Regions from separate parts of the Vibrio sp. Vb0349 genome, predicted to be linked through region 3. Evidence: predicted binding sites of a transcription regulator. Region 3 holds the regulator's gene; each other region holds the start of a gene.

Region 1 (2,281 bases), on a different contig from region 3:
TTCGAGAGTGGACAGTTCTCCTGATTGTTTAATGTTACCGAAAAACTCTATCAGCATCGCATACAAACTTTCGTCCTCAGAGCGTCGAGTAAACCACGATACTGGTTGATCTTCTGTAAGTTCAAACGCGAGCGCAAGGTCGGGATAAAGGCGCTGAGCTAGGGAAAGTTCCACCGAATCAGTCACAGTAAAACGTAACTCACCCGTCGATACGTATTTGAGTAAGTCTCTCGTGTCAGCATCACCAACAATTTCAAACTGAAGTTCTGGATACTGCTTCTTTAACGCTGTTAGGGTCGGAACATATTGCGATTGTTCAACGATCTTTAATGTTTGAGCGCCTGCATTTGTATCTTCGTCGGACTCGTCGTCTTTCGAGGCTTGGTATTCAATGAGTTGTTCGATATCTCGTGGTCGAAGTTGCCCTTTTTTATATACCACTTGTTGGCTTACATAATAATAGGCCGGGCCTGGTCTAAATCGTTTGACTGCTTGTGACGTTTGATTTAAACCCGTAGCGATGATATCGATATCTCCTTTCTTAAGAGCAGGAAAAAGCTCAGCCTGGCGAAAGGCTGGTTTAATCTCGAGTTTGACGCCGAGCTGATCCGCAAACTGACGCGCCAATTCGTAATCCAACCCTGCGGGACCATCGGGACCTATGTAGTAGGAAAGCTGATTGTTTAGCGTGCCAACACGAAGCACACCACGTTCTTGAATTTTTTCAAATTCACTTTTGGGCTCCGACTCAATCTGGCAAGCAGAGAGTAAAAGAACAGAAACTAAAATTAGAGCACTGCGCTTGAGCCGGTTGAAGTGACTTATTTGCATTAATAGGTACATCTTGGAAAATTTCTATTTGCCTTTATATCAAAGCGAGCTCATGGGGCAAAGTGAATCACACACTTATAACGTGACATTGTGTGTTTTATCGACATTTTAGTTGTAATTCAAATTTGACAAAAAAAATGACGCAAACGGTTGCTTTTGGTGTTACATCACAAAAACAATTACTATATAATGCGCTCGCAATGACGAGGTGGAATCGGCATAGGTTCGACAGGGCTTATTTTAAGTGTCTGAATTTATTCCAATATCACCTTAATCAATTGCATAAGAGACCTAAGCACATGAGAATTTTGCGTGGCTCCCCAGCTCTTTCTGAGTTTCGTGTTAATAAACTACTGGAACTTTGTCGTGAACAAGATCTGCCTGTAACTGGCATTTATGCCGAGTTTATGCACTTTGCCGATCTAAAGTCAGACCTTGATGACCAAGAGTTAGAAAAACTTGAAAAGTTACTAACTTACGGCCCAACCATCGAAGAGCATGAGCCTGAAGGTCTTCTACTTCTTGTCACGCCTCGTCCTGGCACTATCTCGCCTTGGTCTTCTAAATCTACCGATATCGCTGTTAACTGTGGTCTGGATAAAGTGAAACGTCTAGAGCGTGGTACGGCTTATTATGTCGAATCTTCAGTTGTTCTATCAGAAGCTCAAGCTGACGCTGTTAAAGCGTTAATTCACGACCGCATGATGGAAACAGTATTCACAGAATTTGAAGCCGCATCAGCATTATTTACTGTTGCAGAGCCTAAGCCTGTCGCACATGTTGATATCTTAGCTGGCGGTCGTCTTGCGCTTGAAGAGGCAAACGTTTCCCTTGGCTTGGCACTCGCAGAAGATGAAATTGATTACTTGGTAGAGAACTTTACTAAGCTTGGGCGTAACCCAAACGACATTGAATTGATGATGTTTGCTCAGGCGAACTCAGAGCATTGTCGCCACAAAATTTTTAACGCAGATTGGACTATCGACGGGGTAGATCAACCTAAGTCTTTGTTCAAAATGATCAAAAACACTTTTGAAACGACACCTGACTATGTGCTGTCTGCATACAAAGACAACGCAGCCGTTATGACAGGTTCTAAAGCGGGGCGTTTCTTCCCTGACCCTAAATCTCGTCAATACACGTACCACCATGAAGATACGCACATCTTGATGAAGGTAGAAACGCACAACCACCCAACGGCAATCTCTCCGTGGCCGGGCGCATCGACTGGCTCAGGCGGTGAAATTCGTGACGAAGGCGCGACGGGTATCGGCGGTAAGCCAAAAGCGGGTCTGGTTGGTTTTACAACCTCTAACTTACGTATTCCTGGTTTTGAACAGCCATGGGAAACCGACTTCGGCAAGCCGGGTCGTATTGTGAATGCGTTAGACATCATGCTTGAAGGTCCTCTTGGCGGCGCGGCATTCAACAACGAATTTGGTCGTCCAAA
Region 2 (2,281 bases), on a different contig from region 3:
CTCCAGAAGCACTTTCCAAACAACTTGCTCCTATCATCCAAGCTGATGATTTTGATGCTACGCTTTCAGTTCAACAATTTGAGCAGTTGCTTTCAGCTACCGGTCTATCAGACAAAGAGCTTCGTGTTGCGCTACTTCCTTTTGCCGCAGCGTACTCCTATGCTCCCCTTTCTGACTTTTATGTCGGCGCTATCGTTCGTGGTCTTTCAGGTCGCCTTTACTTCGGTGCCAACATGGAATTCTTTGGTGTACAGTTGGGTCAAACGGTTCACGCAGAGCAGTCTGCGATTAGCCATGCTTGGATGAAAGGCGAACGTGGTGTTAAGGATATCACTATCAACTTCAGCCCATGTGGTCACTGCCGCCAGTTCATGAATGAGTTATCTACCGCAAACGAGCTTAAAATCCAGCTCCCAGAACGCGAAGAAAAGTCACTTCATGAATACCTGCCTGAAGCCTTTGGACCAAATGATCTCGGTATCGAGTCCGGCTTAATGGCAGAAGTTAAACACCAATTCTCATGTGATGATGAAGACGCACTCATCCAAACTGCAGTTGAAGCGATGAACATGAGCCACTCTCCATACACCAACAACTTGAGTGGTTTAGCATTAGAGATGACTAGCGGTCGTGTATTCCAAGGCGCTTATGCAGAAAATGCAGCGTTTAATCCTAGCTTGCCACCGCTACAAGTTGCGCTAATCCAAGTTTTACTTGCGGGTGAAACCTTTGACAGCATCAAAGCCGCTGCATTGGTAGAGAACTCAGAAGGTAAGATCAGTCATTTAGCCGATACGCAATCAACGTTGGAAGCGTTGAATCCAGATATTCCGCTTAGTTTTGTCAACGTATAAACGACAAATTCAACAAAAAGCTCTACAACATGTAGAGCTTTTTTATTACCTAAAAACCAAAAGCAAACGTTTGCTTTGTCATAAAACTTCAGTATGATCTCCTGCAATTTCTGTCTCATCACTCTATTTTGTAAGGGAACACTATGTTTGGCACTGCAACTAGCGCAAATGCTACCCGTGTATTACTTTTAGGCTCTGGCGAACTCGGTAAAGAAGTCGCCATTGAATGCCAGAGACTTGGTTTAGAAGTGATTGCTTGTGATCGCTATGCCAATGCTCCAGCGATGCAAGTCGCTCACCGTAGTTATGTTATCGACATGTTAGATGGGAACGCCTTAGAAGAAGTTATTACGAAGGAACAACCTACTTACGTCGTACCAGAAATTGAAGCCATCGCAACCGGCAAACTGGTAGAGCTTGAAGAAAAAGGACTGAATGTTGTTCCAACCGCTAAGGCAACCAGGCTAACAATGAATCGTGAAGGTATCCGACGTTTGGCAGCAGAAGAACTGGAATTGACGACTTCACCTTATCGTTTTGCAGATAACTTTGAAGACTTCAAAGCCGCGGTTGAACATGTGGGTATTCCGTGCGTGGTGAAGCCAGTGATGAGCTCTTCCGGTAAAGGGCAAAGTGTTATCAAGACCGAAGACGACGTTACAAAAGCATGGGATTACGCTCAGGAAGGCGGACGTACGGGTGCAGGTCGCGTTATCGTGGAAGGTTTTATCGACTTCGATTACGAAATCACTTTATTGACCATCAGAGCCGTTGACGGTGTGCATTTCTGTGCTCCAATTGGTCATCGTCAGGAAGATGGCGACTACCGCGAATCATGGCAACCGCAAGCTATGTCAGAAAACGCAGTAAAAGCAGCTGAATACACGGCTGAGAAAGTGGTAAACGCGCTCGGTGGCTACGGCATCTTTGGTGTAGAGCTGTTTGTCAAAGGCGATAAAGTCATTTTCAATGAGGTCTCTCCTCGCCCTCACGATACGGGTATGGTTACAATGATTTCGCAGGAAATGTCTGAGTTTGCTCTCCACGTGCGCGCGTTTACCGGAATGCCAATTAATAATATTGTGCAATATGGCCCATCTGCGTCTGCTGTTATTCTTGGACAAGGAACTTCCACAAACATTCGCTTTGAAAACCTAAGCAAAGCTTTAGCTCAACCTCAAACACAAGTTCGTCTATTCGGTAAGCCAGAAATCGATGGCCGCCGCCGTTTAGGTGTTGTCCTTACGCGACGAAAAACCACCGAAGAAGCCGTTCAAGATGCTGTTGAAAGTGCTTCAAAAGTGAATATCATTTATTAAATACGAACCACTCATACAAAAATAGCGCAGCTCAAATTGCTGCGCTATTTCGTGTTCCAAACCGAAGAGAGCCTATTCACTCTCGATTAAGTACACTTCTTCAGAGAA
Region 3 (2,281 bases):
AAAAACAATGTCATTACAGAGTAAAGTCATTGCTTACACACTTGCCATCGGTAACCCCGCTACCTTCCATATCGTAATATGGTTCAGGCCGGAGGCTTTGCGTCCCACTCTTTCGAATGGTTTGCCCTGTGCGTGACACAATGAGCATACTTCTTATATTGAATTAACATCACGGTTTAGCGTTAAAAGTGTGATTTTGGTTCAATAAAAATGATAGATTGAATGCTCTATTTTGCATATGGAAAGGTGCAAATTGGCCTTTGAAAAGGAGTTCTTAATATATATTACATTTATATAAAACAGGGAGTTAACGTTAGTCAATTGTTATTAGAGCGGTGTGAAGTATTAGAGAATGCTTAATTTTCCCAAAAAAATAAGCGCCCCTGTAGAGCGCTTATTTAACACGGTTAAATACAGTAAAATTTAGTTCATTTTTTTCACAGTATTTCGAATTACAAGCTCAGGTTGCATTTCGAAAATTCGTTTTTCGTGTTCTTTATCTTTGATACGCTCAAGTAGAATTTCGAATGCATTTTTACCAACACGACGTTTAGGTTGGTGGATAGTCGTTAGCGGTGGAGAGAAGTATTCTGCAAGCTCGATGTTGTCGTAGCCGATCACTGAAATATCTTCAGGAATTTTGATCCCGTTTTGTTGCAAGCGGCTCATTAGGCCTAGAGCCATTGTGTCGTTAAAACAGAATACCGCCGTCGGGCGCTTGTCCATTGCGGTAATTTTATCTGCAACTAATACGGCCGTATCACATTCAAAGTTACCTTCAAGGATCCAGTCTTCATTTACAGCTAGGTTCGCTTCGCTCATTGCGCGACGGAAACCTGCAATGCGCTCTTGGCAAGCAAGCTTTTCAAAATGACCGCTTAGACAAGCGATATCCGTATGACCATTGTCAATCAGATGTTTGGTCGCAATGTAGCCACCTTCTTCTGAGTTATCCATGATTTTGTCTGCTTGCGAGCTCTCTGGGCCCCAATCCATGACCACTTTAGGAATGTCCGCATGACGGTCAAGCATCTCTTTTAGTTCTTCGGTTAAGTCAGAACACATCACTAGGATGCCATCAACGCGCTTTTCAGCCAGCATACGAATGTAATCGCGTTGTTTTTCGTAAATCCCGCCTGTGTTACATAAAATCAGAGTATAGCCTTGGCGGTAACAGTAGCTCTCAACCCCGTCAATCACTTCTGAGAAGAATAGGTTGGTTGACTGCGTTACTAACATGCCAATAGTACGAGTTGAGTTGCATTTTAGGCTGCGTGCAACGGCACTTGGCGCGTAATTCAGCTCGTCAACGGCTTTCATTACTTTTTCTTGCGTTGCTTCTGCAACGAAACGCGTTTTATTGATAACGTGCGAAACTGTCGTAGTGGAAACGCCGGCTAAGCGAGCAACGTCTTTTATCGTGGCCATAAATGGTGTCCTGTATCGAGCTACTGAAATATGTCGTATTGGATGTACCTGATGCTCTAATGGTTTCACACCTAGCAATCTAAAATTGGCGCTAAGTGTCTCGGCAGCGGTTGATCCAAGTGCGACAAAAGGGTGCGTAGCAGCATCGGTCGATGAATTTTATCTTTTTCTATCTGATGAGAAATTGCCATCAACCTGTTAAGAAAACACAAAAACCGCTATATTTCAGCGGTTTACATATAAATCATATTTAATCGTTTGCGCTCACATTTTAGCCCTATGTGGACTGACTAGCAATGTTTTCAGCAAGAGATTTGTGTATTTGAAGTCACATTTTGACTGCTAAATAACCAAGCGTCTTTGCGCTAAGTTAAGGCAAACGAATATTATACCCAAGTTACTTACAATCGGTCACTTTCAGGCACACAGGAAGCCCGATAGGCAGGCTCCCTAAAAATAGGCGGCAATTATTCACCAAGAAGGTAGGCGCTGTCTAGTTTACAAAATGCAACTAATAGTTTCGCGACACTTGAGTAAAATCCAAATTCATCGAATTTTTTACATTTGTCTGAAAACTGAGGTAACCAAGACATCAATTGTTGCTGGATAAAGTCGTTTTGTTTAACGAAGGCTTCTTCCATGTGTTTTTCTTGTTCAAGCTCGTTTGAGCGGATAATCATGTTCCCGAGAAAGTCGAGCTCAACGGCTAAGTGATCCGCAGGTTCCTTTAGGTTTTCGTCTACTTGAACGCCAAATTCAGCCATCAACTTTTCCATTTCCTCAGCTGGCTTGTCATTCAGTAAACCTGATTCACCAATGTACATGGATGCGTAAGGAAGAGCGCCGTATTTTT

What was found. Region 3 encodes PurR, which represses purine synthesis genes. Its sites were predicted from a motif close to TNANGNAAACGTTTNCNTNA; they were not measured.
Region 1: the regulator PurR is predicted to act here: its motif matches at 970-989, upstream of purL (phosphoribosylformylglycinamidine synthase).
Region 2: the regulator PurR is predicted to act here: its motif matches at 913-932, upstream of purT (formate-dependent phosphoribosylglycinamide formyltransferase).

What each region holds. Positions count from the first base shown of each region.
Region 1 is NZ_JAWOTS010000016.1:20,040-22,320, reverse strand. It holds gene mltF (membrane-bound lytic murein transglycosylase MltF) at 1-831, opposite strand, end outside; gene purL (phosphoribosylformylglycinamidine synthase) at 1,131-2,281, shown strand, end outside.
Region 2 is NZ_JAWOTS010000002.1:259,343-261,623, reverse strand. It holds gene cdd (cytidine deaminase) at 1-854, shown strand, start outside; gene purT (formate-dependent phosphoribosylglycinamide formyltransferase) at 998-2,173, shown strand; gene R7Q47_RS04440 (thiopurine S-methyltransferase) at 2,246-2,281, opposite strand, start outside.
Region 3 is NZ_JAWOTS010000015.1:1,379-3,659, reverse strand. It holds cyclic di-GMP riboswitch class I at 47-136, opposite strand; gene purR (HTH-type transcriptional repressor PurR) at 424-1,428, opposite strand; gene torD (molecular chaperone TorD) at 1,896-2,281, opposite strand, start outside.